One region of the Butyrivibrio sp. AE3006 genome, then DNA from elsewhere that is predicted to be linked to it. Evidence: predicted binding sites of a transcription regulator. Region 1 holds the regulator's gene; each other region holds the start of a gene.
The links. The regulator Rex, encoded in region 1, represses fermentation and respiration genes when NADH is low (regulators of the CRP and FNR family bind a similar motif). The targets are predictions, from matches to a motif close to ATTGTTAANTANTTAACAAT.
Positions count from the first base shown of each region.

Region 2: a site for Rex is predicted at 8,183-8,202, ahead of pckA (phosphoenolpyruvate carboxykinase (ATP)). Genes of this name have one in related genera too.
Region 3: a site for Rex is predicted at 8,183-8,202, ahead of G603_RS0100375 (iron-sulfur cluster assembly scaffold protein). Genes of this name have one in related genera too.

Region 1 is NZ_AUJJ01000002.1:280,250-291,036, forward strand. It holds gene G603_RS19000 (DHH family phosphoesterase) at 1-782, shown strand, start outside; gene G603_RS0102960 (toll/interleukin-1 receptor domain-containing protein) at 782-3,814, shown strand; gene G603_RS0102965 (glycoside hydrolase family 3 protein) at 3,868-6,063, shown strand; gene G603_RS0102970 (ABC-F family ATP-binding cassette domain-containing protein) at 6,090-8,081, shown strand; gene G603_RS0102975 (hypothetical protein) at 8,213-8,548, opposite strand; gene G603_RS0102980 (redox-sensing transcriptional repressor Rex) at 8,784-9,437, shown strand; gene G603_RS19005 (hypothetical protein) at 9,465-10,157, shown strand; gene G603_RS0102990 (bifunctional ADP-dependent NAD(P)H-hydrate dehydratase/NAD(P)H-hydrate epimerase) at 10,135-10,787, shown strand, end outside.
Region 2 is NZ_AUJJ01000008.1:882-11,668, reverse strand. It holds gene G603_RS0104440 (helix-turn-helix domain-containing protein) at 26-2,011, opposite strand; gene G603_RS0104435 (CocE/NonD family hydrolase) at 2,141-3,832, opposite strand; gene G603_RS0104430 (CaiB/BaiF CoA transferase family protein) at 3,909-5,120, opposite strand; gene G603_RS0104425 (AtuA-related protein) at 5,120-5,512, opposite strand; gene G603_RS0104420 (acyclic terpene utilization AtuA family protein) at 5,576-6,964, opposite strand; gene G603_RS0104415 (LacI family DNA-binding transcriptional regulator) at 7,090-8,097, shown strand; gene pckA (phosphoenolpyruvate carboxykinase (ATP)) at 8,291-9,904, shown strand; gene G603_RS0104405 (HD domain-containing protein) at 10,078-10,599, opposite strand; tRNA gene G603_RS0104400 (tRNA-Phe) at 10,710-10,782, opposite strand.
Region 3 is NZ_AUJJ01000001.1:88,905-99,691, forward strand. It holds gene G603_RS23280 (ATP-binding protein) at 1-295, shown strand, start outside; gene G603_RS18665 (MMPL family transporter) at 452-2,923, shown strand; gene G603_RS0100360 (hypothetical protein) at 2,925-6,863, shown strand; gene G603_RS0100365 (phosphatase PAP2 family protein) at 6,866-7,813, shown strand; gene G603_RS0100375 (iron-sulfur cluster assembly scaffold protein) at 8,235-8,927, shown strand; gene G603_RS0100380 (GGGtGRT protein) at 8,950-9,969, shown strand.

The DNA.
Region 1 (10,787 bases):
CATGTCTTGTTTACAGTGTTATGCCCTTTGGCGTGAAGATATCCGTAAGAAGCTGTGTCAGAGAAATCAAGGCCAGCGAGCTTGCGGCATTTCTTGCGTCCGGATATGGCGGCGGTGGCGGTCATCTAATTAAGGCAGGAGGACTTCTTAAAAAGGACCTTCTTGAAAAGGCCGGCATAAGCTATGACAATGCTTCCATCAGGAGCTTCCTTGACGACAGGCTTAAAGATTATTTTGAGAATTCTGAGATTATCTTTGCAGGTGAGAAAGTTGAAGATATTTCTGAGTATGATCACTATATCAAGAAGGAACTGTCTCTTGGTTTTGTTCGTGCTGTAGATCTTGCTGCGCCCGGAACCAAGATTATGATCCGTACTTTGGAAGGCGATATAGATACCATCGTTGAAGAGGATATTTATATAATAATCGGTATAGATGGTGAGGTTTATCCCATAAGGAAAAAGAGATTTGACGAAAACTACACTCTTTCGGATGACGAGTATGTCTATCCGGGAGAATATGCTCCTTCAGTTATGAATCATGTTAGCGGTGAGAGAGTAAAGATTCTGCCTTTTGCAAGAAGCTGTGTATCAAGGGGCGGATGCGGCATTTATGCCAAAAAGCTGGACCACAGGGTAAAGGTATTTACTAAGTGGGATCCGGAAAAATACTATCTCGGTACAGAGGGTGATTATCTGGTTGTAAGAGCAGATGACCACTCCGATATGTATGTCATCGCAGAAGAAGTATTTAAGAAAACATATATCAAGGAGCAGGCATAATGAGATACGCTGCGTTTATCAGCTACAGACACACACCCGGTGACATGGAGATAGCAAAGAAGGTTCACACCGGGCTTGAAACATATAAGATTCCCAAGGGAGTAAGACAAAAGACAGGCAAAAATAAAATAGGACGAGTTTTCAGGGATCAGGAAGAACTGCCTATCGGAAGCGACCTGGATGATAATATTTCTCAGGCGCTTCGCGAATCAGAATTCCTGATCGTTATCTGTTCACCCAGAACACCTGAATCTTACTGGGTTTGCAAGGAGATTGAGACCTTCATAAAAATGCATGGCAGAAACCATATTCTGGCTGTACTTGTTGAGGGAGAACCCTCAGACAGCTTCCCTGCACAGCTCCTTGTTGATGAGAACGGAGAGTCCGTTGAGCCTCTTGCAGCTGATGTAAGAGGAACAACTCAGAAGGAGATAAACAAAAAGTTCAAGACAGAGATACTTCGTCTTGCGGCACCCATCATCGGATGTACCTATGATGAGCTTAAACAGCGTGACAGAGAGCGAAGAATTAAGAGGATGTCCAGTATCTTCGGACTTGCTGCATCAGGACTTACCCTTGCCGGAACTGCTTTTGGTATCTATAACGCCAATGTGGCTGAGCAGATGAAACAGCTGGCGGATGAAAAATCAAAGCTGGCTGAGGAGATAGCAATACAATACGATGGAAAGCTGGAAAATCAGTCCAGATTCTATGCAGAAGAAGCCCTTACTCTTCTTGATCAGGGAGCCCGTGAGGATGCCGCTTTGGTGGCAATCGAGGGACTTCCTTCAGAAGATAATGAAAGACCGTATGTGGCAGATGCAGAGTATGCTTTATCAAAGGTATTATATGCTTACAGTAATTCAAATGATTTTACTGTGGACAGAGTGCTTACACATGAGCTTCCTGTCAAATATATGAAGAGAATAGATGATTCATCAAAGCTTGTGACAATTGATGAAGGAAGCAGGGTCTATGTATGGGATACACAGGACTGGTCCCTTATGACTCAGATTGAGCCTGCCATAGATGATTTCAATTACTATGAGGATATCAAATACGCTGACGCCGACAGTACGGGCTTATTTGTGGCTGCTGAGCACAATGTCACTAAATATGATTTTGACGGCAATAAGTTATATGAGCTAAAGACTGATGACGTTATCGTACAGTGCGAAGTCTGCGCTGAACAAGGTAAGCTGATTCTTGTGGGACTTAGGTCCATTAGCATCATTGATACCAGTGATGGCTCTGAGATAGCTTATTTTGACAATGATACAGGTGCTTACTTCAGATCGGAAGGTAAATACATAGAGGAATATAATAAGTTCTATGTGTGTGGAGACAATAGCGATACAGACGGAGCCTGCGTTGCGATAGTTGATTTAAATGACAATACCTACAGAAGTGTTGAAGTTTCAGATGGAATTTACCTTGATTTTACAGTTACACAAAACGGCAGTATAGTCACACTTTATGGCAATAAAGATATGATCAGTGAGGGAATCACACAGCTTACTGTGGAACTCTTTAACTCTGATTATGAAAAGGTCTGGTCAAAACAGCTTGATGCCAACTACAAGAACCTTTTGACCTATTATGCAAATATCAGATCCAATACATACACAGAAAACGGCGTAACAAACAGTTATGTTTTAGTCACATCTGCTACATATGCTTTTGCTATTGATGAGAATACAGGTGACATTATTAAGAGCTTTAATCTTCCTGGAGATGCCACAATGGTTGCAATGACCGTTGATTCTCCCTATGGAAGGGTTGGATACAGACAGGGTAATATCGATTTTGTTGACTTTGTAGAAGGTCGAATCTATTCAGAATTTGAGATTCCAACCAATTTTGCCATTAAAGAAGCCTCACTTTTTAAGGATAAGATAATACTTAGTTCTTATTCAGCTGAGGAGTTATATGTTCTTACGTGGCATGACGCACCTGATCTAGAAGATTTTGTTACCTTTGAAAAGAAGGAAACACCAAGCATGACATCGCCGGATGGTTTATATTTTGCAACTACCGATTATGGCGAATATACCAATGTTAACTTCTATGATAAGGATGGAAAAGAAATCTATTCCTTTGATGAGGGAGAGTTTATCTATAGTGTCCATCTTTTTAATGATAAGGCTATTTTGCAGGATAAGCGCAGCTTTTGGATAATCAATCCCTATGAAGGTACCTGTGAAGAGATCACCCTTGAAGAGCTGGGCATTGATATGTATACATATAACATGACACTTTCAAAGGATGGTACAGGCGCTGCTGTATGGAATTCAAGGGATTTGGCAGCTGTTGACCTTGATACCAAAAAGGTAATGATTGAGGGATCAACGAAATCAAATATCGGTAAGGTACTTATAGACTCAGGCCTTAAGAAGCTTTATGTATCTGAAGGAAAAGATGTTCTGTATGAGATTGATATCGAGGGTAAGACTACAAAGGATTTTAATGACGAGAATTTGAGCACGGTAGCTAACAGCTACACCAAAGATTTCATTGCACTTAGTCCGGATGATAAGCATATCGCTATCTGTTGTAAGGATGGATATGTAAGGCTTGTAAGTACTGAAAACTATGAGACCGAGGCAAAGATTCCGCTTCAGTCATATCTTAGCGCATTTATCGGATTTACAGATGACGGCACTCATATAATCATGCAGGGAGATGATTATAAGATCCGTATCTGGGACATAGAAAATGAATGCACTGCGTCGTCTATTGACACTTCAGCAACAGTACGACAGATCATCTGTGATGAAGAGGATGGCCTTATGGCATTGTCTGTGGGTTACGGAACAATGATTTATGAAACTCAGGGTTATGGATGTGTTGGATTTGCTCAGGAGGGTATGTTTTATTTAAAGAGCAACAACTCAATTCTTGTAAGCAGTGATCAGACAAAGGTTAAGAGGACTTATTATAAGAACTACAAGCAGCTTGTGGAAGAGGCCAAGAGACAGTTCCCCGGAGCTGAGCTCACTGAAGAAAAGAAGGCAAAATACAATATAAATTAATGGGAAAATGTATTAAAATGTGCAGAGAAGGTATTTTAGGAGGTATTTAGGGTATGGCAAATTTTAAGACAGTAAAAAATGAGGGCGGACCCACACTGGGTGTTACAAGTGCGCCTGTCATTGAGAAGGATGGGTTATTTTTCAGAGATCTTGAGCGCACAGGAGAGCTGGTTCCATATGAGGACTGGAGACTTTCTCCCGAGGAGAGAGCAAAAGATCTGGCATCAAGGATGACTGTTGAAGAAATCGCAGGTCTTATGATGTACAGTGCGCATCAGATAGTTCCCGCTGAGGGTGGTGGCTGGTTCCCTGCAACCTATAGGGGAGGTAAGACTCTTGCAGAGAGCGGCGCTGATGAATGGGAGCTTACAGATCAGCAAAAGAAGTTTCTTACTGAGGATCATGTGAGATATGTTCTTGCCATGGTTCTTAAGAACGGTGAAATTGCTGCTAAATGGAATAACGAGATGCAGGCACTTTGTGAGGAGATGCCTCATGGTATTCCTGTAAATACAAGTACTGATCCAAGACACGGCGCAGGCAGTGCATCTGCTGAGTTTAAGACAGAGGCAAAGGGCACAAGTAAATGGCCCCTTGGACTTGGCCTTGCAGCAACATTTTCAGCTGACACAGTAAAGAACTTTGCCCGTATTGCAGCAAGAGAGTACAGAGCACTTGGTATTACAACAGAGCTGGGACCTCAGATCGATCTTGGAACTGAGCCCAGATGGATGAGAGTATCAGATACCTATGGTCCTTCCAGCAAGCTTGTAACAGAATATGCAAAGAATTACTGTGAAGGACTTCAGAATGACCCTGAGGCAGATGGCTGGGGCGAGACCAGCGTAGCAGCCATGGTTAAACATTGGCCGGGCGGCGGCCCCTGCGAGGCAGGAAGAGATGCACATTATGCTTACGGTAAGTTTGCTGTATATCCGGGAGATAATCTTAAGGAGCACTTAAAGCCTTTCCTTGAGGGTGCATTTAAGCTTGATAAAACAGGTGAGGCTTCAGCAGTAATGCCGTATTATACAATCAGCTACGGCGTTGATCCTTCAGGCAAAAACGTAGGAAACAGCTATAGCAAATACATAATCGGTGATCTTTTAAGAGATAAATACGGTTATAAGGGTGTAGTATGTACAGACTGGGGCATCACACAGGATCCTAATCCAAAGCTTGATTCCTTTGGTTCAAGATGCTTTGGTACAGAGGATTTATCCGAGGCAGAGAGACACCTTTGCATCATCGAGAACGGTGTTGACCAGTTTGGCGGCAATAATGATATTAAGCCTATTCTTGAAGCTTATAAGATTGGCTGCGAGCGTCATGGTGAGGATGCCATGAGAAAGCGCTTTGAGGAAAGTGCTGTAAGACTTCTTTTAAACAGCTTCAGATGCGGACTTTTCGAGAATCCTTATCTTGATCCCGAGGAGAGTAAGAAAGTACTTGGCTGCGATGAGTTCGTAAAAGAGGGCTTCGATGCTCAGCTTAGAAGTATCGTAATGGTTAAGAATAATGGCGTTCTTCCTGTAAGCGGACGAAAGAAGGTTTATATCCCCGGAAGACATATCGATGCTCATAAGGGCTTTATGAGAGATATGATGCCTGCCATGGATATCCCGGGAGCAAATCCTGCAGATGTAACACCTTTCTATGATGTTACAGATGATCCTGCAGAGGCAGATATGGCTATTTGCTTCATTGAAAGTCCTATCAGCGACGGATATACTGAGGAGACAGGTTACAGACCTGTGACCCTTCAGTACAGACCTTATACAGCAGATGCTGCAAGAGAGGTCAGCATTGCAGGCGGAGATTTCCGTGAGGAGTCAAATAACAGAACCTACAAAGGAAAGTCCAACACACCTGCCAACGAAAGCGATCTTGATCTTGTAATTAAGGCAAGAGAGCAGATGGGTGATAAGCCCGTCATTGTATCTATCAGAATGAATAATCCCTGCATGGTTTCTGAATTTGAGAAATATGCAGATGCGATCCTTGTTAACTTTGGAGTTGAGACAAAGGCTACACTTACCATCGTGAGCGGTGGCGCAGAGCCTTCAGCAATGCTTCCAGTTCAGCTTCCTGCTGATATGGAAACAGTTGAGAAGCACTGTGAGGATAAGCCCTTTGATTACACTCCTTACACTGATTCTGTAGGTAATACCTATGACTTTGGTTTTGGCCTTAACTTTAGCGGTGTTATCAGGGATGATAGATACGAAAAATATGTATCTAACAGATAAGTTTTTGAAAATCAGAGGTTTACACAATGATCTTAAATTGTCATGATCTCTCAAAGTCGTTTGACGGAAAAGACATTCTGAAAGGAGTGTCTTTTCATATTGAGGATAATGAAAAAGCAGCAATAGTAGGAATTAACGGTGCAGGCAAGACTACACTCATCAGAATGCTTATTGGAGAGCTGACTCCGGATACCGGAACAGTTACACTTTCCAAGGATGTGACAGTTGGATATCTTGCACAGAATCAGAATATCGACAGCGCTCACAGTATCTACGAAGAACTTCGTGAGATGAAAAGAGATGTTATTAATCTCGAAAAGGAGATTCGCAGTGCTGAGGCACAGATGGATGTGCTTCGAGGCGAAGAGCTGGACAGACTGATGGACCGTTATGCCCAGATGAATCACGAGTTTCAGCTTAAAAACGGCTATGCCTGGGAGAGTGAAGTAATAGGCGTTGCCAAGGGACTTGGTTTTTCAGAAGAGGAATTCGATAAGAGAATTTCCACTCTTTCAGGTGGTCAGAAGACCAGAGTGGCTCTCGGTAAGCTCCTTCTTCAGAGTCCTGACCTGATAATCCTTGATGAGCCTACCAACCACCTTGATATGAATTCCATCAAGTGGCTTGAAGGTTATCTTATGAATTACAAGGGTGCTGTACTTATCGTATCCCACGATAGATATTTCCTTGACCGTATAGCACAGAAGATAATTGAGATTGATCAAACAAGTGCTGAGGTATATCAGGGTAATTACACAGCCTATGCACATAAGCGTGAGAAGATCAGGGCAGCTAAGCTTAAGGCATACCTCAATCAGCAGGCTGAGATTAAGCATCAGGAAGAGGTCATTGACAAGCTAAGACAGTTCAACAGGGAAAAGAGCATTAAAAGGGCTGAGAGCAGAGAGAAGATGCTTGATAAGATTGAGCGTCTTGAAAAGCCCACAGAAGTTCGTGATGACATGAGAATCACTCTTACTCCTTCCTGCGTAAGCGGTAATGATGTAATGAATGTTGACTCTATTGCCAAATCCTTTGGTAATGAGAAGCTGTTTGAGAATATAAGCTTTGAAATTAAGCGCGGTGAGAAGGTGGCAATTATCGGTGACAACGGAACCGGTAAGACCACAATGCTTAAGATAATTAATGGCATGGAATCCCTTGATGCCGGTGAAATAACACTGGGTGTAAAGGTTCATGTAGGATATTACGATCAGGAGCATCAGGTACTTCACAATGAGAAGACTCTTTTTGAAGAGCTCTCGGATGCTTATCCATCCATGAACAATACAGAGATCAGAAATACTCTTGCTGCATTTTTGTTTACAGGTGATGATGTATTTAAGAGAATCGGAGACCTCTCAGGCGGTGAGAAGGGCAGAGTATCTCTTGCAAAGCTTATGCTTTCAGATGCCAACTTCCTTATCCTCGATGAGCCTACAAACCACCTTGATATCACCAGTAAGGAGATATTGGAGGATGCCATTAGCGGCTACGAGGGCACTGTTTTATATGTAAGCCACGACAGATATTTCATCAATAAGACTGCTACCAGAATCCTTGATCTTACCCATGGAAGAATGATCGGTTACATTGGTAACTATGATTACTACCTTGAGCACTGTGAGGAGCAGACCGCAAGAATCTTAAATGAAAGCGGCAGTGCATCTTCCTTTGGAAGAGGGATAGAGATGGCATCAGAGGATGCAGCAAAGGGCAATTCCTTTGGTAAGCTTGCAGGCTCATCCCAGCCTGTGCAAAAAGAGAGCGCAGGAGCAGCCGACTGGAAAGCTCAAAAGGAAGAACAGGCTAAAAAGCGTAAGATTGAAGCGGCCCTTAAGAAGTGTGAAGAGGAAATTGCTAAGCTTGAGGAGAGGAATGAGAAGATCAACGAAGAACTATCTGATCCTGAGGTAGCAACAGATCTTTTGAAGGTGAGAACGCTATCTGATGAGCTTGGCGCCAACGAGGAGAAACTAAGCGCTCTTTATGACGAATGGGCCGAGCTTAGTGAATAAAATAGGATTTCGATTGAGAAATCCTTGCGCATAAGCAGTATTTAGAATCAATAAGTTAGTAAAAGTAAAAGAGCATTCGCAGGATTAAGTCTTACGAATGCTCTTATTTTCTGCTTTATAATGTTCGAATTTCAGGCAAATGCATCAAATGAACTACCGACCTGGCTATAGGAATAACCACCCATATCTCTGCCGTAGCCAACTGTCATGCCGTTATATTTTGATGCGATATTGTTGAACTGCTGGCTTACTCTCTGGGTCTCTTCCTGACCATCTGTGCTGGCAACTTCGCCAACTTTTACTTCCTGTGCGTTTGGATATACCACAGGAGCAACTGTAGATATGTTCCCAACAGCCTTATGCTCATCATAAACATCGGAAACCGGTGCCTGATTGGAGAGAGCATAATTCATTGGCTGTGTTTGATACATACTATATCCACTTATTCCGCCAATTGACATTCCCATATATTTCTACCTCTATAGTCTGTAAGAACACCCATTTACAGACAATAGAATTATAAAATATATTCCTTAAAATATTATAAACTTGCTCTTAAAGAAAACCGAAATATGCCTGTTTTTGAAAGAAAAATTCAGTATTTTTGAAACTTTTTGAATGTAGAGTTCGCAGATTGACTAATTTTTAACAGATAGTATAATCTATATAGAACTAAATACCTATAATGACAACGGAGGAAGTATGGCGGAGAAAGAAATCTCGCAGGCAGTTATCGGCAGACTGCCGCGCTACTTCAGATATCTGGGAGAACTTAAGGAGCAGGGAATCGAGAGAATTTCTTCTCAGGATCTCAGTGATCTGATGAAAGTAACAGCCTCACAAATAAGGCAGGACTTTAATAATTTCGGAGGTTTTGGGCAACAGGGATATGGGTATAATGTCGAATATCTTTATGATGAGATCGGTAAGATCTTAGGTCTCGGAAGAGAACATACTCTTATCATTATCGGCGCAGGCCACTTAGGACAGGCGCTTTCAGGTTACAATAATTTCTTCAACAGAGGATTTATTTTCAAAGGTGCATTTGACCTTAATCCCGAACTTCACGGAAAGAAAATAAGAAATATCGAAATTCGTCCTATCGAAGAGATGGAGCAGTTTGTAAGAGATAATAAGATTGAGATTGCTGTGCTTGCAATTCCCAAGGACCAGGCTGTCAAAATGGCAGAGAGACTGGTTAATTGTGGTATCAAAGCGATCTGGAATTTTGCTCACGTGGACCTGGATGTTCCTGAGAATGTTCAGGTTGAAAACGTTCATTTATCTGATTCCCTTATGAAGCTTTCTTATGGAATCGACAGATATGAGAAGAGTCAGGTAAAGACCAGGAAGTAACCGTTTTCTTATGACGGGGGAATGCCTATGGCAAAAGATACAAATAATTACTCGGAGGCCCTTATCGGCAAGGACATTCCTATTTTGTCCAAGGATGAGAGGTGGCAAAAGCTTTTCATACTGAGTCCCAAGACAGATAAGATAAAGAAACTTGAGGCTGAGCTTAATAAGCTTGTGGATAAGCAGGAAAAGACCAGGGAAAAGATTAAGGATATAAAGCGTCTTAAAAAGAGGCTTCTTGGCGAGATAGTTACTCTGAGGGATGATGCCGATAAGAATCCGAAGCAGAGGAAAAAGATCGAAGCCCAGATTGATGACCACACAAGGCTCATCAAGGAAAGCAACGAGAAAATCGAAGAATGCGAAGACGAAATGCTTGGGCTTCCAAGAGAGATTTACAAGACAGATGTTGACCTAATGGTTGAGACCATGAACGTTTTTTATGGCAGAATGGATGCCAATACGGTTGAGATTCAGGCCATAGATGAGTGGGTATCCAAGGTCAGGGTGCAGCTTAAGAAAAATATCGTTCGCATGCAGGAAAAGGAAATCGAGAATTTCAATGTTTATTCCTACATGCATGATATTTTCGGACCGGAAGTAATAGACCTGTTTGATCTTAGATATGACCCTGAGAGACGTCATCCCGTGATTCCTAAGGATGGGATGAGAGTTGAGAATGGAATAGTCATTGAAGATGAAAAGTTTACAGATACTTGATAAAAAATCAAAATTTGCAGTTAATGCCGCGGAAATGCGAAGATGTGATAACACCACAATTGAGCATTTCGGCGTTCCTCAGGATGTCCTTATGGAACGTGCGGCGCTTTCTTTATGTGAAGCTGCCATAGAAAAATGCCCTAAGGGCGGAAGCGTAGTTGTGTTTGCAGGTACAGGGAATAACGGCGGCGACGGAGTTGCTGCGGCAAGACTTTTGTATCAGGCAGGAATAGATGTGGCGCTTCTTTATGTGAATCACAAAAAGGGCAGAAAGAGCGACGCCCTTAAAAGACAGGTCAGTATCGCAGGGAAATATGGAGTACCAGCCTACTATTTGGAAAAAGCAGATAACCCCAAGTGGCTTGTAAAAAAGAGTGACGTCGTTATCGATGCAATGCTTGGAACAGGCTGCAGCAGGTCTCTTGGCGACGAATATGAGAAGGCTGTTATGCTGATAGATGAAGTATGCGCTGAGTCTGAAAAGAGACCCTACGTGATCGCAGCTGATATCCCTACGGGTATTAACTCGGATAACGGTCAGATTTGCGGTTGCTGCGTAACAGCGGACATGACAGTTACCTTTGAATATGTAAAGCTTGGTCAGCTTCTTTTCCCCGGCAGTGAATATGT
Region 2 (10,787 bases), on a different contig from region 1:
ATAAAATTTTTATTTTTTTAATAAATTATTTACTCTTATAAAAATCTCCCGGGGTGGTTCCATGTTTTTCTCTAAAGCATCTTATAAGAGGTCTTGGTGTTGTAAATCCAACCTTGTCGGCAGCATCTTTAACAGTCATTCCGTTTGCCATAAGTATTTCAGCGTTATCAAGTCTTACATTGTTGATATATTCCAGCATTCCTATGCCATATATCTGTTTAAAAGTTCTTGATAGATAGGAATTATTGACATTAAGCTCGTTTGCCACGCTGTTGACGTTCATATCCTTATCAGAATACTGCTTATCAACAAACTCCTTGGCCTTCTCCACCAGCTGCATGCTCTTTCCGCTGTTTTCCTTCTCGGATTCATCAACACTATCAGTGCCTTTACTGCTCTCAACAGCGGCATTTACGATATTATCAAGCATGCTCTGAGCTTCAATGCCTCTATGCATGCGGTAAAGGTTCTGAACCTGCTCCATCTGATCCCAGCTTGTCAGGGTTGCCTTTGCTTCATCATCGAGAGACAACTCTTTATAGAATGCTACATTTGGAAGAGTACCTACATAAATACGGTATTCTCGAACCAGCATAGCCTCTCTGTTGGCTGTAGGGATTCCTTTTTTACCATGATGGATGTCAGAAATGTTCGCTACAAGAGCTATATCAAACTTCTCTCTGATAAAGCTGCATACGGTATTTAATTTATCGGTCAGGTCCGGAAGTGACAGCTCATCCTGTCCTCTAAGTTCAACAATATTGTAAAACCAGTGAGCCAGGCCGCCTGTAATTAGCAGATTCTCTTTCCCAATAAGCTCTTCCGATACATTGTGAATGATAAACCATACCTGATCTCTCTCCTTCTGATCCATTGGAGTTTCAGTAGGATTATCGATATCATAGCTGACTACCAGGTATCTGTTGCCATCGCCATCATCCTCGGATAAGGTATCCGTTCCGTAATTCAACAGTCTTATAATCCTTGTCTCGTTGTCATTTTTGAATTTATCGAGCTCCTTCTGGGATACCTGCAACATCTGAATGCTATTGATTGACTTACTTATTCCAATTTCAATACGCTTGAACTCGTCATCATTTAACTCAGAACCATCTGCAAATCTGGTAGTCTCGTATTTATCCATGAAATCCAGAAGTGATTCGATGGGTCTGTACTGAACTCTCATAATGTGGGTGACAAAAATTCCGCCCAGCAGAATAAGAGCAAGACCATAAATAATTACCCCGACAACAAAGGGTTTAACTGCATCAATAGCAAGTCCCGTATCAAGAACAGCGACCATTCTGAGTCCATAAGGTCCCAATGCAAAAGGATATATTACCTTCTTACCAACTATATGCTTATCCACAGAAGCTTTGCATTCAGTAATCATCTCTTCGTCGAGACCACCGTTGCCCAGCTCTATATATTCATCATCTTCCGAAATAAGCAAAAAATTATAATTATTATTTATTGCTTCCTTCATTTTGGTCTTATCTATCTCTATGAGTAAGACGGCATCCTGCTCCTCAAAAGGAGCTGCATACTGTGTGGACATAGAGTAAAAAAGGCGCTTCTCACTGCCTGATCCTGCAACCTTAAACTTACTGTACAGCGCATCGTTGTACAAAATCTGCATATCCTCAGCTGTAAGACCAAGGCCCTGAACGCTGTTTATATTATCACTGATGTTGATAAATTCTTCTTTTGTCAGAACTGATGGCGTATTCTTAGGTAAAAAAAGATACATCTTACCAAACACATCATGAACAGCGCCATATTCATCCATCAGATCCGCTATCTCAGAAAGACGCATTTTGTCTTCCAGATTTTCATCATGCTTTTTTGCCGCAATCTGAACCAGATTATTGGTTATAAAGGTCTGTGCCCCAAGTACTACCTCTTCGCAGATGTTTTCAATTGATGCCACCTGCTCACGAAGGAGCTCCTCCTGAAGAGACTCCTCCTTGGCATACAATTTATGCACCAAAAAGAAGGCTGACCCTATCATACCCACACCGGTGAGTAAAACAATAGCCAGCCCTACTAAAATCCATCTTCTCAGTATTGGGCGGTGCTTCAAATATTTTGAGAGTCTCCCAAACATTCAAGTTCTCCCATCTTTTTCTAGTAAAATAAGTTATGCTATGGGCAACTCAAGGACAGAGGCCCTTTCTTTGCCTGTATAAATTGTCTGTTTTGCCTTTTTCTGATTCTTCTGAAGTGACCATACTCCGGCATTATTTGAATGTATACTGTATTCAGGGAAATTCGATGATGTTATATCAAGTCTGATCCTGCTGCCCTTTTGAAAACACCAATCGATGTCCCAGAGCTTTATGTTGACCTCGCATACATCACCCGGCTCATAGCTTTGTCTTGCGTCAGCGTCATTTCTATATGCCAAAGTGGTAATGCTACCTCTAACATTATAACTCTTTTTATCCTCAAATTCCTCAATTACTTTTACATAGAAGGCTGTATCCTCCGCATCAGATGATACATGAAGCTTTACATTGATCTGTCCAAGGACATGGATCTCCTCTTCCAGTTTATCTGATACAAAACTGGTAACATCGCTTCGATAGTCCGCTTCTTTTTGTATGTGTGATCCATTTTCCATCATAGAATGGAAGGTTGACTCCGCTCCGCATACCATAACCGGATTCTTTGGATCATATACAAAAGAGCATTCTCCGTTATCTGATGACATTTCTCTGCAAAGCTTTTTATCCTTATCAAGATAAAAGCTCTTTATTTTCTCTGATCTAACCGGGAATTCCTTAGGATATTCCCATCTATCTGCACCTACTTCATATAATCTTACATTCTCTGAAGTAGTCTTATTTTTCCTAAGTATCTCATCAAACCAAAGAGCAGGCGATGAAAATGCATCTTCACCTACATTCTCGGTATTCTGATGATCTATACAATTTGCATACCCATGATTCCAAGGGCCAATCTCTATTCTGCTTATAGCCTTGGTCTCATCACTAAGAGCTTCCCAGGTCTCAATAGCGCTGCCAAGATGATGGTCATACCAACCTTCTCTGACGCATACGGGTATCTTCACCTTCCCGGGGATTTCCTTAAGCATTCCCCAGAAGCCTTCTTCCCAATAGGGATCATTTCTGTCTGTATGAGTAATCCAGTCCCTGTACCAGTCAAGCTTTACGCCCCAAAGCTTCTCATCAACTTCTGCCTGCGGCATGTAAGCTGCGCTTTCAAGATAGTCTGCGCTAATCGGAACTCCCGCATTATTCATGGCCCAGTCTGTCAGGATGTCCTGCCTGAACATACCATCCTTGTATGCAGAGGTATGTCTAAAGCAGCCATAGACTCCAAGATACATGGTCTTAACCTTGGAGGGAACCGCATCAGCCATGCACCATCCTGTAAGTGCAAGATATGAATCTCCCCAGTAGCCAACACTTTCAATCCTATCGTCTTCCTGAAGTGCATTCATAAAGGAAAGTCCGTCTCTTCTCTCATTTATGTTAGGTACCCACTCTCCTTCAGAGCCATTTATACCGCGGCACCACTGAACTGCAAAGGCAAAGCCCCTTTTATTAAACTCCCTTGCCTTAAGCTTCAGTAATTCCACCTGATCCACATAGCAGCATCTAACTGCAATACAGGGAAGAGGATATTCCATATTTTTAGGGAAAAAGAACCATGTTTTCAGCTTTTTTCCATCATCTGAAGGAATCATGACCTCTTCAAGTTCGCCTTCTTCTGCCACTATATCAAGTGGAATGTTGCAAAGAAGCTTCTTCTGCTTCTCCATATACTGCCTGATCATCTCTTCAATTGCTGCCTTATCTAATGCCATGGTTCGTTCTCCTCTTTAATCGCCGGTTTACATGTAGCTATGCCGTCCGGATACGGTGGCCGAAAATTAAAACTTATCAGATTGTCCCTGCTTCCTTAAAAGCAGCGATTTCTTCATCTGAATAGCCAAGTACGTCTTTTAAAATGCTGTCATTATCCTGTCCAAGAGTAGGAGCAGGGCGATTTATTCTGGGCATCATATCCATGAGTTTAATGGGATTGCCATTTACCTTCATAGGTCCGATAACGGGATGATCTACATCAATGAACATCTCTCTGTCTTTACAAATATGCTCATCCTCTGTTATCTGCTTAACATCATAGATAGGACCTGCAGGAATACCTGCACCAAGAATAATATCCACTATCTCACTGACAGTTCTGTCCTTTGTCCACTTCTCTATCTCTGCCTTTTGGATCAGGTTGTTCTTTACACGAAGAGGAACTGTAAGAAATCGCTCATCGGTTATCATATCTTCTCTGTCTATGAGCTTACAGAATTTCTCGTAAAGCTTCTGGTTACCACAGGCGATAACTACAAATCCGTCCTTTGCATGATATGTATCATAAGGTGCGATTGATGCATATGCGTTACCATTTCTTACAGGGATTTTTCCCGAGTCAAAATATCTGATATACGCATTCTCAAGACTTGCCACAACCGAATCAACAAGAGAAACATCAACTCTCTGGCCAAGTCCTGTACGCTCTCTTGCATGAAGCGCCATAAGTACGCCCATGATCATATTCATTCCGCCAAGGATATCACCCATAGCATTACCTGATCTTGTAGGCTCGCCTCCCGGAATACCTGTAACTGACATAAGTCCGCCCATTCCCTGAGAAATAATGTCATATCCGGGACGCTGGCTGTATCTTCCATAGCTTCCAAAGCCGGAGCAGGCAGCATAGATCAGTCTTGGATTTATTTCCTTTAACACATCATATCCAAGACCAAGCTTCTCCATGACACCTGGTCTGTAGTTTTCAAGAAGTACATCTGCCTTGGCAACAAGCTTCTTAAAAATCTCTTTTCCTTCATCACTCTTAAGATTTAAAGTGATTCCTCTTTTGTTCCTGTTAAGATTGGCATAGTACATGCTCTCGCCATTTCTGTAAGGCGCATAGCCTCTTGCATCATCACCTTTTCCGGGAACCTCTATTTTAATTACATCTGCTCCAAAATCTCCAAGAATCGATCCGCCATAAGGTCCTGCCACAACTCTTGTAAGATCAAGGACGCGAACATCCTCAAGTGCCTGTCCGCCCATATTTAAAGCCTGTTCCATTACTCTTCCTCCGCATAAGGATCCTCGAAGGGCATAAGCTTAACGCCGCTTTCAAGCAGACTGTCAAGTTCTTCCTTTGATACGTTTATCTTCATTCTCATAACTGCTGATCCCATGGATTTTCCAAGGGAGTCAAGTCTAAGGCTCATAGTAGCGCCGCCGCCAAGTGCGTGGTGCATAACAAAATTCATTCCGTTTAAGGATGCAACCTCATATCTTGTGATATCGCCCTTAACCATATCACCAAAATAGTTCTTCAAATTCTCAGGTGTTGCTTCCCTCAAGATTATGTCGTAATACTCAGGTTTTCTTGCAAAAACACAGACATTACTGGTATCTCCCTTATCGCCGCTTCTTCCGTGTGCGATATCATATAAATATATTCTGGGCATGATGACCTCCTAATTTTCACTAAAAATCCATTCCTGAACCTCTGGTTCAAAAATGCTACCAATTTATACTGTAAGAATGTGACTCTCAACCTTAAGCGCATCTCTTGGAATAACTGTAGGATAAAGTGCCATAACTTCCTGAACGTGTGCTCTTCCGCCAAAGAAAGATGCTCCCTGAGGTCCGTTAAGCTGCAGTGGGCTGATCTCAGGAATGATCTTTGCACATTCTGCCTTATCCTCTGAGAATACTGCGATTCTCATTACGCACTCATTAAGTCTTGCGATTGTTTCAGGACTCTTATCAGCAACTCCAAGATGAAGTGAATCAAGACCGATGAAGCTGATATGCACATCATCTGCCTTCATGCCTCTCTCCTGCATCTTCTTCATGATCACATCTGCGCAGTATCTTGCCTTCTCATAGGCATCCGGCCATGCAAAGGATAGCATTGAAACTGTCTTCCAGCCCTTGTGATATCCAACGCAAAGCTTGATGGTATCAGGTCTTTCCTTACCCTTTATGCCTGCAACAGCTACTCTGTTCTCACCCTTCTGAGTTACAGTAGCGTGGCTGATATCAACGTTAACATCAGGTGTGTAATAATTGGCAGGATCAAGAACCTCATATAAGAACTGTTCCTTAACACTCTGCTCAGTAATAAGTCCGCCGCAATCCGGAGCCTTAGTGATTTCGAATGTATCCTCTGTAATCTCAGCGATGGGGAATCCAAGATGTTCCATATCAGGAACGGATCTCCAGTCATACATGAAGTTACCGCCTGCACCCTGACCGCCGCACTCAAGAAGGTGACCTGCCATAATACCTCTTGCAAGGTTATCCCAGTCATCATCTGCCCATCCAAACTCATGAGCAAAAGGTGCAAGGAAAAGTGCAGAGTCTGCTGCTCTTCCTGTTATAACCGTGTCCGCACCGTCTGCTATAGCCTTCTGAATCTGCTCATGACCGATGTATGCGTTACAGTTGTAAATCTTATCCTTTATATCTTCAAAACGAACACCGCTTGTATCATCGCTTCCCGCTGTGTCCATTGAAGGGAATTCCCATCCGTCTGCAATAAGCTGAGGAATCTTATCCTTAATATCATCTCCTGTTACATAACCAATCTTGTAACCCTTTAAGTTCTCAGCCTCAGCCCAGCTCTTTATAGAATCAACACAGCCCTGGACATTCATTCCACCTGCATTTGTAACAATCCTTATCTTTTTCTCAAAAGCCTCTCTTCCGGCCTCCTTAAGGAGCCTTGTTACAAAATCAGGCGCAAAGCCCTTTGTGGGATCCTTTATCTTCTGTCTTGCCATGATAGACAGTGTAAGCTCTGCAAGATAATCGCAGGCAAGATACTGTATATCAGCTTTTCTAATCATATGTATTGCTGCATCCGGAGAATCACCCCAAAATCCCTGACCTCCGCCGATAGCTATTTTCTTCATTTCGTAGCCTCCTGAAATAATAGAGATAGTAAATAATTACTACAACGTTGTACTAGCATATTGAATATAACCCCGTTTAGTGTATAATGTCAATAGTACATCGTTTGACTAAAGGATTTTTTATTATGGTTACAATTAAAGACATTGCAAAATACACAGAACTGTCACCCAGTACAGTTTCTATAGTTCTTAGAGGACTTGGTAAGAAAAGAAATATTTCAGAGTCTTCTATAAAAAAAGTCCAGGAGGCTGCAGTTAAGCTTGGATACACTCCCAACATGCAGTCAAAGCTTCTTAGAAGTAACCTGCCCAATATGCCGGTTATCACCATATTCTGGGACGCTTCCGCAAGACAGGATACGCTTTCAAGATTTTTATCAGGCTTACAGTCTTCAATAATTAAGCATGGTTATAAGTACGGACTAAATATCAACCCTTATAACACATCGCACCTTAGTGAAGCCATCACCCAAAGAACGCTCACCAGCAGTAATGGAGTGATTATCTGTAATGCATCAGAGAACGATATGGAATTCCTCGACAGCAACGATTTTCCAATTCCCATCGTCCTCTACAACAGATATTCAGACAAATATCCCACTGTAAATATGGATGATAACGAAATCGGCCTTATACCTGCAGAGGTCTTTGCAAGGCATGAAAAAAAACGCCCCTGCATTCTTGGCTCTGTTGCAACCTTCAACGGAATGCACATCAGAGAAAATGTCTTTCGTTTTAAGATGAATGAATTTGGCATATCAGATATTGGAAAAATTGAAGTACAGGACAGCCTTGGCGGAGGCTATCTTGGTGCTTTGGAGATATGTAAAAGAAAAGAACTTCCCGATTGTGTTCTTTGCACTTCCGACAACATTGCATTCGGTGCCCTCAAAGGCTTTCATGAAAAAGGAATAAAGATTCCTGAAGACCTTGAACTCATCAGTATCGGTAACGGTCTTAAGGATCATGAAGAATACGCCATTCCTTCTCTTTCAGTGGTTGGACTTCCTATTGAAGAGATGGCAGATGCATGCCTTACAAGAATAGCCCGAGCAATTACTGAATTTGATCTTACACCGGACAGACAACAGTTCCATGTGGAATACATTTCAAGGAAAAGCTCTCCCGTGTGAATTATTTTCATAATCTGTTTGGTATTTTGCAGACAATATTTCTATTTTGTCCTATTTTTAAAGTATTTGTAAAATTTCTATGATTTTTGTTATTTTTCTAACAGAATATTGTATAATGTAGTGTATGAGCGTTTAGCATTGATTTTTTGTAATCATATGCTATCAAAATAGAAAAAGAAAAGGAGTTAAAGAAATGGCAGAAATTAATTTAACAAAGTATGGCATTACTGGCACAACTGAAATCGTTCATAATCCTTCTTATGAGGTTCTCTATGAAGAAGAGAAAAAGGCCGGTCTTGAAGGCTATGAAGTTGGACAGGATACAGAACTCGGTGCTGTTAATGTTATGACAGGTATCTACACAGGACGTTCTCCTAAAGATAAGTACATCGTTATGGATGCTAATTCTAAGGATACTGTTTGGTGGACATCAGACGAGTATAAGAACGACAACCATCCTATGAGTGAGGATGTTTGGGCAACTGTTAAGGATATCGCTAAGAAAGAGCTCTGCGACAAGAGACTTTTCGTAGTTGATGCATTCTGCGGTGCAAACAAAGACTCCCGTATGGCAGTTCGTTTTATCATGGAAGTTGCTTGGCAGGCACACTTCATCAAGAACATGTTCATCGTTCCTACAGATGAAGAGCTCGCAAACTTCGAGCCTGACTTCGTTGTTTACAACGCATCTAAGGCTAAGGTTGACAACTATCAGGAGCTTGGCCTCAATTCTGAGACTTGCGTAGCATTCAATATCACAAGCCGTGAGCAGGTTATCATCAACACATGGTACGGCGGTGAGATGAAGAAGGGTATGTTCTCAATGATGAACTATTACCTTCCTCTTAAGGGCATGGCTTCCATGCACTGCTCAGCTAACACAGATATGGAAGGTAAGAACACAGCTATCTTCTTTGGTCTTTCAGGAACAGGTAAGACAACACTTTCAACAGATCCTAAGAGACTCCTCATCGGTGATGACGAGCACGGTTGGGATGACAACGGCGTATTCAACTTCGAAGGTGGTTGCTATGCTAAGGTTATCGGTCTTGATAAGGACGCTGAGCCTGACATCTACAACGCAATCAAGAGAAATGCTCTTCTTGAGAACGTTACAGTTGATGCTAACGGCAAGATTGACTTTGATGATAAGAGCGTAACAGAGAACACTCGTGTATCATATCCTATCCAGCACATCGACAACATCGTTCAGAAGGTTAACAAGATCTCCGCTGGTCCTGATGCTCAGAATGTTATCTTCCTTTCAGCTGATGCATTCGGAGTACTTCCTCCTGTATCTATCCTTACACCTGAGCAGACACAGTACTACTTCCTTTCAGGCTTCACAGCTAAGCTTGCAGGAACAGAGCGTGGAATCACAGAGCCCACACCTACATTCTCAGCTTGCTTCGGACAGGCATTCCTTGAGCTTCATCCTACAAAGTACGGTGAAGAGCTTGTTAAGAAGATGCAGAAGTCTGGCGCTAAGGCTTACCTCGTTAACACAGGTTGGAACGGCACAGGCAAGCGTATCTCCATCAAGGATACTCGTGGAATCATCGATGCAATCCTTAACGGCGATGTAAACAAGGCTGAGACAAAGAAGATCCCGATCTTCGATTTCGAAGTTCCTACATCTCTTCCTGGTGTTGATCCTGCAATCCTTGATCCTCGTGATACATACGCTGATGCTTCTGAGTGGGAAGCTAAGGCTAAGGATCTTGCTGAGAGATTCACAAAGAACTTCAAGAAGTATGAAGGCAACGACGCTGGTAAGGCTCTTGTAGCAGCTGGCCCTAAGCTTTGATTCTTTGAAAAGTAAATCTGATTAAGATATTAAAGGTGGTCACATTGATTTGTGGCCACCTTTTTTATCATCTTTTGCTAATGCATTTCATTAAAATATAGAGAGTTATGATACTTTATTATTTCTTTCTACAATAAAAAAGAGGTCAGAAAATATCTAACCTCTTATAATACTCAATCATTGTTCAGTTCAATATATTTAGCCTTCAATCTGGCTTTATGTAAGCCTATCGTCTCCATAGCTGAACAATACTTATCAGCCAGTGTCACAACCCATGCCTCTCTGCAAAGCGGAGGAACGACTGTCAGAGGCCACATATGCTTCTTAATTATGTCCTTTTCTCTCTCTGTTAATACGAAGTCCCTGGATGCGTTTTTAAGGGCCGTAGAGGGGTGAAAAAAGCCATGAAGCTTTGGATGTACATTTCCCTTATCTTTGCCGTCTATATGCCAATCATAGAGGAAATAATCGTGTAATAAGGCTCCTCTGACCAGATCTCTCTCTTTACATTTGGCATGCAAAAAACGATTGATCCTAAGTGCTCTCTCTGCAACATTAACACTATGCTCATACACAGACATATCACCATGCTGTATAAACTTATGTGATTTTAAGAAAGAATGAGAATTCAGGATCTCACTACCATGCTTCTCAAGCAATTCCCTTGCAAGCTTTTTCTTTTCTTTTCTTGTCATAACCTATTTACATCTTTCTATATTACAAATCAAATATATGATGCTTTACATTATATAGCTGTACGGGGAAAAATCAAATTAAAATTCAGCGAAAAAAGGGTAAAAAAAGATGCCTAGACTCGGAATCGAACCAAGGACACGAGGATTTTCAGTCCTCTGCTCTACCAACTGAGCTATCTAGGCATTTG
Region 3 (10,787 bases), on a different contig from region 1:
TCTTGCGGTGGAAGAGATATTTGTAAATATCGCCCACTATGCATACAGTCCGGGGAAGGGCAATGCTACTATCATTTTGGATATAGATGAGGAAGCCGGTGAGTTATCTGTTCAATTCAGAGACAGCGGCGTTCCTTATAATCCTCTTGAGAAAGAGGACCCTGATATCACTGTTCCCGTTGCGGACAGACAGATCGGAGGTCTTGGTATTTTCATGACCAAGAAGGTCATGGATGATGTGATTTACGAGCATAAGGATGGGCAAAATATCCTTACTTTGAAGAAGAAATTATAATTATCTGTCCAAAATGTGGAAGGAGTAATAGCTTTGGTTAATTATAAAATGGTAGTATAATAATATTGTTTAAGAGCCCCTTTCTCATGGAAAAGGGCTCTTAAACAATATATATAGTCAGTAGAATCATTTGAAGTTTTTTGAGGGGGAACTAAAATGAAGAATGGCGGAGGTGGACTGGGCGTTAAGATATGCTCATTCATCGTAGACAAGAGGAATCTTTTTTTCCTTATCTATGCGATTTTGTGCATTTTTTCCGTGATAGCAAGGGGATGGGTAGGCGTAGAAAATGATCTTGCATTTTACCTGCCTTCTGACAGTGAGACCAGAAGGGGCCTCGATCTCATGGAAGAACAGTTTGTCACCTATGGCAGTGTAAAAGTAATGGTGGCGAATATCTCTTATGAGCAGGGGCTTAAGATTCAGAAAGATATCGAAGCTATCGACGGAGTCTTTTCCTGCGATTTTGATGATAAAAGTGCCCATTACAATAACGGTTCTGCGCTGTTTAGCATCACCTTTGATTATGATGAAAAAGAAGAACAGTGCCTTGTTTTATTGGATCAGGTAAAAGAGTATTTTTCCGGATATGATTCATATATATCCACTACCTTAGGCGATATTCAGGCTGAGCTTATCGACAAGGAAATGAATGTCATATCCGTGCTTGTAGTCATTATAGTTGTGGTAGTACTTGTTCTGACATCCCAGGCCTATGCTGAGGTTCCGGTGCTGCTCCTTACCTTTGGCTCTGCAGCCCTTGTGCAGATGGGCACCAATTTCCTTTTTGGTACTATCTCATTCGTATCCAATTCAGTCACAATAGTGCTTCAGCTGGCACTTTCAGTTGACTATGCAGTCATTTTCCTAAACAGATATAAAGAAGAAAAGGCAAAGCGTGATAATCGTGAAGCCTGTATCGTGGCTTTATCAAAAGCTATTCCCGAGATCACTGGCAGCTCGCTTACCACAATGGGCGGCCTTATTGCCATGCTGTTCATGCAGTTTGGAATAGGTAAGGATCTTGGTATGGTTCTAATAAAGGCTATCATACTTAGCCTTTTGTCAGTATTCCTTTTAATGCCCGGCATCATTATGCTTTTTGCGGGGCTTATGGAGAAAACCCAGCACAAAAACTTTATTCCTGAAATTCCCTTTGTAGGTAAATTTGCATATCTTACAAGGTATCTTATTGCGCCTGCATTCCTGGTGCTGATCATTTTCGCTCAGAAAATATCGTCAGGTACTCCCTATGTGTATGGCTACAGCCAGATAACACCACCCATTATCAACGATGTGCAGATAGCTGAAAACATGCAGAAGGAAACCTTTACGGCGGATAACATGATGGCATTGGTTTTCCCTGCTGGTGATTACGATAAGGAAAAGGCGCTTATTTCTGAGCTTGAGAATAATAAAAATGTAACCTCCGTTACAGGTCTTGCCAATACCGAAGCCCTTGGCGGTTACACTCTTACGGACAAATTAACTCCCAGACAGTTTTCTGAGCTTTTAAATATCGATTATGAAATCGCAGAGCTTGTTTATGCTGCCTATGCTCTGAATGATTCTGATTATGCCAAGGTTGTAAACGGGCTTGTTAACTACAGAGTGCCCCTTATAGACATGTTCCTGTATGTATATCAGGAGGTAAATGAGGGCTATGTGACCTTAAGTGATGAGCTTATGGACAAGCTAAGTGATGCGAACAGAATGATGAACTTTGGCAAAAAGCAGCTTCAGGGTGAAGAATATTCAAGAATACTTGTTTATTCAAGTCTTCCCCAGGAGTCCGATGATACCTTTGCTTTTATATCTGAGCTCCATGATATTACGGAAAAATATTATGACGAAGACAAGATCTATGTTGTCGGAGAATCTGTAAGTCAGCTTGACCTTAAAAAATGCTTTGCAAGAGACAATACTGTTACCAGTGTAATTTCGATACTTGCAGTTCTTGTGGTCCTTCTTTTTACCTTTAAATCCGCTGGAATGCCGGTTCTTCTTATTGCAGTTATTCAGGGATGTATCTGGATCAATTTCTCGATTCCTGCTTTGCAGCATGATAACCTGTTTTTCCTTGGCTATCTGATCGTAAGTTCCATTCAGATGGGTGCCAATATCGATTATGCAATTGTTATTGCAGGCAGATATACAGAGCTTAGAGGTACAAGAGGTAAGAGAGAAGCCATCATTGAGACAATGAATGTGTCCTTCCCTACGATCATTACCTCCGGAACAATGCTTGCAGTTGCAGGTATGCTCATCGGTAACATGACATCTGACTGTGCTATTTACGGCATAGGAAAATGTCTTGGAAGAGGTACAATAATCTCTATTTTTGTAACTATGTTCGTTCTTCCTCAGATACTTCTTGTGGGAGATAAGATCATTGAGCTTACTGCTTTTGTTATGAATAAACCTTTGCAGACAAGGCAGCTCTCAGGAATTATGCGAATTGACGGCTTTGTAAGGGGCAAAATTGACGGTAACGTAACAGGTGTTGTAAACGCAGTGGTTCGCGGAAATGTCAGCGCCTTCGTTGATAATGCCGAGGTTACAATGCTTGATGAAAATGAGATAGCTGGTGCCAAAGGCAGCGAAGTATCAGGACAGGAGGGCGTGTGACATGAAAAAGAGAATCGTAGCAGCCCTTCTTGCCATAACCATTATGAGTGCTTCTCCCATAGCTGTATTTGCGGAAGCTGTCGGTGATGAGCAGAGCGAAAATACAGAAAGCCTCTACACCACAGGCACTCAGGAGGATGCCGCGAATAATGCTGAGGATGTTGATCAGGATATCAGAGAAGAGATACAGGCGCTGATACCTGAGACCATCGAGGAGATCAGCATTGGAAGTGCAGAAGAATTACTTGATTTTGCTTCAAAATGCGCCCTTGATACCTGGTCTGTAAATAAGAAGGTTATTCTGACAGATGATATAAGTTTTGGCGGCAAAGAGTTTAGCGGCATTCCAACCTTTGGCGGTATTTTTGACGGGCAGGGACACAGCATAACCGGTGTGCAGATTACAAGTGGCCTGTCCTATGCGGGACTTTTTGTCCATGTTCAGAAGACAGGTGTCATCAGGAACCTGAATTTTATCGGCTCTGTGATCCCGGAAGGAAATACAACGATCATTGGAGGAATAGCGGGAGATAATAGCGGAAATATAAGCAATTGTTCCTTTAACGGAGTAGTTAAAGGAAATGACTATATAGGCGGCGTTGCAGGTATCAATGAGCTTACAGGTAAAATCGATCACTGCACCAGCGATGGCTATATAAGCGGCGTCCATTTTACAGGCGGAATAGCGGGATTAAATGAAGGAGACATCGAGAACTGTACAAACAAAGCCTTTGTAAATACCACCAATACCGACACTGAGATCACAATCGATTCCTTTGAGAAGCTGACAAGCTTTATCAACCTGATCAAAGACGGTTTTGGCCATGAGAGAGATGTTGCAAAGGAGAGCGTCACTGTCTATGACACAGGCGGAATAGCAGGACAATCCATAGGAATCATCTCCCGCTGCATCAATGACGGAGAGATAGGCTATGATCATGTTGGTTATAACGTGGGCGGAATTGCAGGAAGACAGTCGGGCTATCTTTTGAAATGCTCCAACAACGGACTTATAAAAGGAAGAAAAGATATAGGCGGAATCGTCGGTCAGGCTGAGCCCTACATAACAGTTGACTTAAGCTCTGATATTGCAGCTCAGCTTCAGGAGTCTGTATCAAAGCTCCATGACTGTGTCACCACTACTTTGCAGGATGCCAAGTCACAGTCAAATACCATATCCGAAAGACTTGCCGTAATACAGAAATTCACTGCAGGTGCAGTGGAGGATACCAGATACATTGCTGCAGGTGTTGTTGATTTTGCAAATGGGGTATCCGCAGGTGCAACAGAAGCCTTTTCAAGAGTTGACTATGTGCTTGAAGAAACATCAAGACAGGACGGAACCTTTGATAAGGTCAGCGAAGGCATGGAAGAAATAGGCGAATCCTCGATGGATATAGCTGACGTAGGCGATGATGTAGATATTGAAATGTATATCGAGAATGAGGATGAGCTGAGGCAGTACACAGAGGCAAAAACAATCCTTGAATCCGCAACTGCCCAGTACACTGAGCTAAGGAAAAGATCCCAAAGGGTTTTCTATAACCTTGCTATTGCAAACAGCAAAGCCCTTTTTGATACGGCAGCGGATGTTCAATATCGCTATGCCAATGATTCGGTAGAAACAGATTTTGGTTCCTGGAGTGAAAGTGACATCGGAACAGGACTTAATTCTGACATGAATGGTTCCTGGGAGCATTCGGATGGAAGAGCATTCCCTCAGGATAAAAATGAGGATGACAACAGTCTCCACAAGATGGCACAGGTCAAGGCAGACGCTGATGGAATCAGATATGCAACTGATAACTATGTCAATCCCATAACCGGTGAGAAGGGCAATTATGCTGATGACATAGCAACTGCAACAGCGACGATTCTTGGCATCTATGAAAAACATCTGCCTGAGATGACAGATGATGTGAGAAGTGATGCCCAAAGTGCCATGAATGATTTAGATGAAGCTACGGATGCTTTTGCATCAGCCAGCGACCAGACCAAAGACATTCTTGCTGAGGTAGCTGGAAGAGGTTCTATAGGCTTCCCTCAGTTTTCTCCGGAATATAAAGCCAGAACCGCAAGCCTTGCAGATAATATGCAGGGGATGAACGACAACTTCGGATTATTGAACAGTGAAGTCAATAACGCAACCGGTGTACTGGTGGACGACCTCCAGGATATCAATGATCAGTTCACAAATATTCTGGGGCTTTATACAGATGCCATAGACGGAGTTTTAGATAAAGATTACACGGAAGTATATACTGATACATCCTACGAAGCAGTAAATGATACAACTGATGCCACAATAGATTCCTGCCTGAATTACGGAGAATGCAAGGGAGATATAAGTGTTTCCGGAATCGCAGGAACCATGGCGATAGATTATGACTTTGATCAGGAGGGCGTAATAACCGGTCTTAAGAACAATTCGATTCTGGCTTCATATATCACAAGATGTGTTCTTAGGGGCAATAAGAATTACGGTGACATTACATCTCTTAAGAATAATGCAGGCGGTGTTTGCGGACTTCAGGAGATGGGTACCATTTATAATTGCGGAAGCTTTTCAAAGGTGGCATCAACTTCAGGAGAATATGTAGGCGGAGTTGCGGGATCATCTCTTTCACACATAGTAAAGTCCTATGCAAGAGGCGAGCTGGACGGAGACAACTATGTGGGCGGAATCGCAGGAAATGCAATGCATCTGCAGCAGTGCCTTAGCATAGTAACTGTTGGCGAAGCCAAAAATTGGTATGGAGCTATCGCAGGTCATGTGGATGATAAGGGTGAAGTCAGGGATAACTTTTTTGTAAGTGATGACCTTGCAGGAATTGACAGAGTAAGCTATTCACTTAAGGCAGAACCTGTAAACTACAAAGCTGCCATGGGAATCAAGGATGTTCCCTATGAGTTTGAGACTCTTAATGTCAATTTCATTGTAGAGGATGAGGACCTTGAAGATGGCAGCAAGAAGGTAGGTCAGATTGTTAAAAAGTATGGCGAATCCATTTCGCTCCCTGAGTATCCCAAGGTGGATGAAAAGGAAGGCTTCTATGTAACCTGGGATATCGACGGAGTAGAGAGAATTGTAAATGATATCACCATAACCGCTAAGTACAACCGTTACAGGACCACCATTGCCCAGGATAGTGAAACCGAAGGCTTCTATCAGTCAGAGCTTTTGGTAGATGGCATGTTCAAGGATAACGAGAAGCTATCTGTGGAGAGAACCGTTACCTACGATCCAAACTTAGATTCATCCGAGGAAGAGCATTACTATGAGACTCTGAAGGTGAAAATTCCCTATGATGGCTCCGATGTCCATCAGATCAGATTCAAACCACTGCACGAATATGCACAGGTAGCCGATCTATTACCTGTAGATGCTTTGAAGGAATTTGATCTATATCTTCTTGATGGAGATAAGAGCACGCTTCTTGAGAAAAAAGGCCAGATGGGTGGCTATTCTCTTTATGAGGTTAAGGGTAATGAATTTGTTCTTGCCATGGGAGCAGCCAATATAGATAAGGTCTCCATCTGGTTTACCAGAATACTTGGCGGCATTATCATAGCTTTGGTGGTTCTTATAATACTGATCATCATTGTAATCTGGAGAAACAAAGGTAAACTTCCCAAGTTCCTCGGCGGAGTTAAGACCAAAGTCTCCAAGAAGATTGAGAGTAAAGAGCAGATTTTCTATGACGATTCTCAGGATGATGAGCTTAAAAAAGAACTGGAGGAATACAAGGAGAAGTTTCTTAAGAAGATAGATAATAAGGAGGGAAAGACAGAAGAAAAGACAGAAGATAAGGCAGTAGTTGAGGAAACACTTTCTGAAAACAAGGAAGAGAACGAGGTAGTTGAGGAAATACCTTCTGAAAGTAAGGATGAAGTAAAAGAGGATTCGGAAGAATCCGATAATAAAGAAAGCGAGGAGTAAAAATGGAATTTGATATTCAGTACCTGCTATTGTTACAGAATTTGAGAAATGCCACAGGCGGTATTTTTGATGAGTTTTTTAATGCCATATCAAAATTCGCTGTGGATGTTTTACCATTTCTGCCCTTTGTGGTCTTTTGGGGAGTAGATAAAGCATGGGGATATTTTTTCCTGACCACACACTGGTTTAGCGAACTTATAAATGGCGTCATCAAACTTACAGTGTGCGCATATCGTCCCTGGATCCGCTCTGATCTGATTGAGCCTGCCGGGGATTCCAAGGTTGCGGCAACAGGTTATTCTTTCCCGAGTGGACATACAAAGTCCGCAACAACTCTTTATGGCGATGTCTTTGTATGGCAAAAGGATAAGCGCAAATGGCTTGCAATTACCAGCGCCGTACTTATCGTCCTGACAGGATTTTCAAGGAATTTCCTTGGGGTTCATACACCTCAGGATGTAATTGTAGCAGCCCTTGAATCAATACTTATAATCTTCATTGTGTACAGAGTGGCTAAGAGAGTTGAAGGCGATGAGAAAACCTTAGACATTCTCACACTGCTTGGTGTTGTTTTTGTTGTGGCAGCCCTTATATATATTCAGGTAAAACCTTACCCCATGGACTATGATGCAGCGGGAGCGCTTCTAGTTGATCCGTCCAAGATGATGAATGACTGCTTCAAGGCAGCAGGAGCTTTTCTCGGATTCCTGATAGGAAGCTACGTGGACAGACATTATATTCACTACGAGATTCCTGTTGGAGCCAAGAACCTTCCAATGCTGGTTTGTGTCGGTGTTGCCATAACCTTTGGCTGGAAAGAGTATTTTGGACCTGCCACCGTTGGAGCTGCCTTTGGCGGACATTGGGGCAACTTTATCGCAAGGCTTATAATGCTGCTGTTTGCAATGATCTGCTGGCCTTTGGTAATACAGAAAGAAGCAAAAAATTAAAAAAAAATTAATAAAATTAGTATCTTGTTGGACATCTGATGGACAATATAATTTATAATAATTTTAGAAATTGATTTTCTTATGAGAACGATTGTCAAATTAGATCTGGGGGGATAGTGATTATGACAATGGAAAGACTTGAAAACTTCGTACTGCTTTTAATGGTAGTAGGAATGATCGGAATGCTTTATGTATTCTTTTGATTCATACATAATGTTTCGATTGAGGGATTCACGGCAGCCTTAAATGGCTGCCGTTTTTCATGTTTTTCGAAAAAAGGGAAAATTAATCAATATTTTATAACCTACAACCTCAAAATCCTTGATAATATCAGCAATTTTTAGTAAAATCCTTGTGTAGTGCGTAGTAATGGATAAAAATTTATCATTCTATAGTAAACACTAACAATAAGGAGGTACTTATGATTTACTCAACAGAGGTAAAAAATATGTGTCCCGTAACACAAGGGGTACATCATGGTGCTGCTCCCATTCCTGAAGAGGCTAAGTGGGTTCAGTCCAAAGAGATTAAGGACATTTCCGGTTATACACATGGTATTGGCTGGTGTGCTCCTCAGCAGGGTGGCTGTAAGCTTTCCCTTAACGTTAAGGAAGGTGTTATCCAGGAGGCACTTGTAGAGACTATCGGATGTTCCGGTATGACTCACTCAGCAGCTATGGCAGCTGAAATTCTTCCCGGTCTTACAGTTCTTGAAGCGCTCAATACAGACCTTGTATGTGACGCTATCAACACAGCTATGAGAGAGCTGTTCCTTCAGATTGTATATGGTAGAACACAGTCTGCATTCTCAGAGGATGGACTTCAGATTGGTGCCGGTCTTGAGGATCTTGGTAAGGGATCACGTTCAATGGTTGGTACTACATATGGAACACTTGATAAGGGACCTCGTTATCTTGAGCTTACAGATGGTTACATCACAGACCTTGCTCTTGATGAGAACGACGAGATCATCGGATACAAGTATGTTAACTTCGGAAAGATGATGGACTTCATCAAGGCCGGCGACGATGCTAACACAGCTATGGAAAAGGCTAAGGGTCAGTATGGTCGTGTTGCTGATGCAGCTAGATTCATCGATCCCAGAAAACAGTGATATAGGTAAGGAGGAAAAAATAATGGCTTTATTTGAATCATATGAAAGAAGAGAGCCCCAGATCCTGGCTTGCCTTAAGGAGTATGGAATCTCTTCCATCGAAGAATGTAAAGATATTACAATGGCAGCAGGCATTGATGTTTACAGCCTCATCGAAGGCATTCAGCCTATCTGCTTTGAAAATGCTAAGTGGGCTTACACAGTAGGCGCTGCTATCGCAATCAAGAAGGGTTGCCGCAAGGCTTCCGAGGCTGCTGCAGCTATCGGTATCGGCCTTCAGGCTTTCTGCATCCCCGGTTCTGTTGCTGACCGCCGTAAGGTAGGTATCGGCCATGGTAACCTTGGTAAGATGCTTCTTGAAGAGGACACAGAGTGCTTCGCATTCCTTGCTGGTCACGAGTCATTCGCAGCAGCTGAGGGTGCTATCGGTATCGCAGAGAAGGCTAACAAGGTTCGTACAAAGCCTCTTCGCGTTATCCTTAACGGTCTTGGAAAAGACGCAGCACAGATCATTTCCCGTATCAACGGCTTTACTTATGTAGAGACCAAGTACAACTACTTCACAGGTGAGGTAGAGGAAGTATTCAGAAAGTGCTATTCAAAGGATGCAAATTCACCTCGTGCAAAGGTTAACTGCTACGGCGCTAACGATGTACAGGAAGGTGTTGCTATCATGTGGAAGGAGAACGTTGACGTATCTATCACAGGTAACTCAACTAATCCTACAAGATTCCAGCATCCCGTTGCAGGTACATACAAGAAGGAGCGTACTGAGGCTGGTAAGAAGTACTTCTCAGTTGCTTCAGGTGGTGGTACCGGACGTACACTTCATCCCGATAACATGGCAGCAGGTCCTGCTTCCTACGGTATGACAGATACTATGGGTCGTATGCACTCAGACGCTCAGTTCGCTGGTTCTTCATCAGTTCCCGCTCACGTTGAGATGATGGGTCTTATCGGCGCTGGTAACAACCCGATGGTAGGTATGACTGTTTCTACAGCCGTTTCCATCGAAGAAGCTGCAAAGGCTGGTAAGTTCTGATCTCGATAACTTGCTGAGGTTTTCTCGAAGCTAGTTAGCGAGACCGTTCAACCGAACGAAGAGAGGTTGAACTTCCTTGTGAAAATCACTTAGCGAGGTTCTGTCGAGCTTAGTGAGTGTGGTCGTTCGGGCGAGCATGAAGTGCGAGAGCCGAACTACCTTGTTAAATAACTTGCTGAGGTTTTCTCGAAGCTAGTTAGCGAGACCGTTCCGTCGAGCGATAGCGAGAGCGGAACTTCCTAATGAAGGATGTTATAGAGCCCTCACTCCTGGTGGAGTGAGGGTTTTTTCTGTTTGGTTGAGTCATCTTAGGGTATTGGGGATTGTCATAAGAACAGGCAAGTGACTATTTCTTTGACTCATATCGCGGGCTCTGCCCACACCCGTCCTCGCCGGAAGGCAGGCCAGCAAGCATGCTTGCTGACCTGGGGGTTAGGATAATCCGAGAACCTTATGCCAAGGAACTTTCGCGGCATATCCTCGCGCGAGTAGTTCAATAGAACATGGAATGCTAGGAATGCTGAGGACTTCTGCGGCGCATCACTGCTCGGAGGCGCTGTGGTATTTCACGGTTTCCTTGACAACGGTTCCGCTCCGAAATTACAGTGGAGGCCTTTAAATAAGTGCGCTGCTAAGAGTGCTAAAGGCGGGATTACATCGCAGAAGCTATTATTTGGATGCATCGCGGTAATTGAAATCTTGGATTACATCGAAGTAGCTTGATTATGGGCTACGCGATGTAATTGAAGAAATTTGAAAGGCTGAATTACATCGGAGGAGCTGTTGGATGGATGATACGATGTAATTTAATAACATGA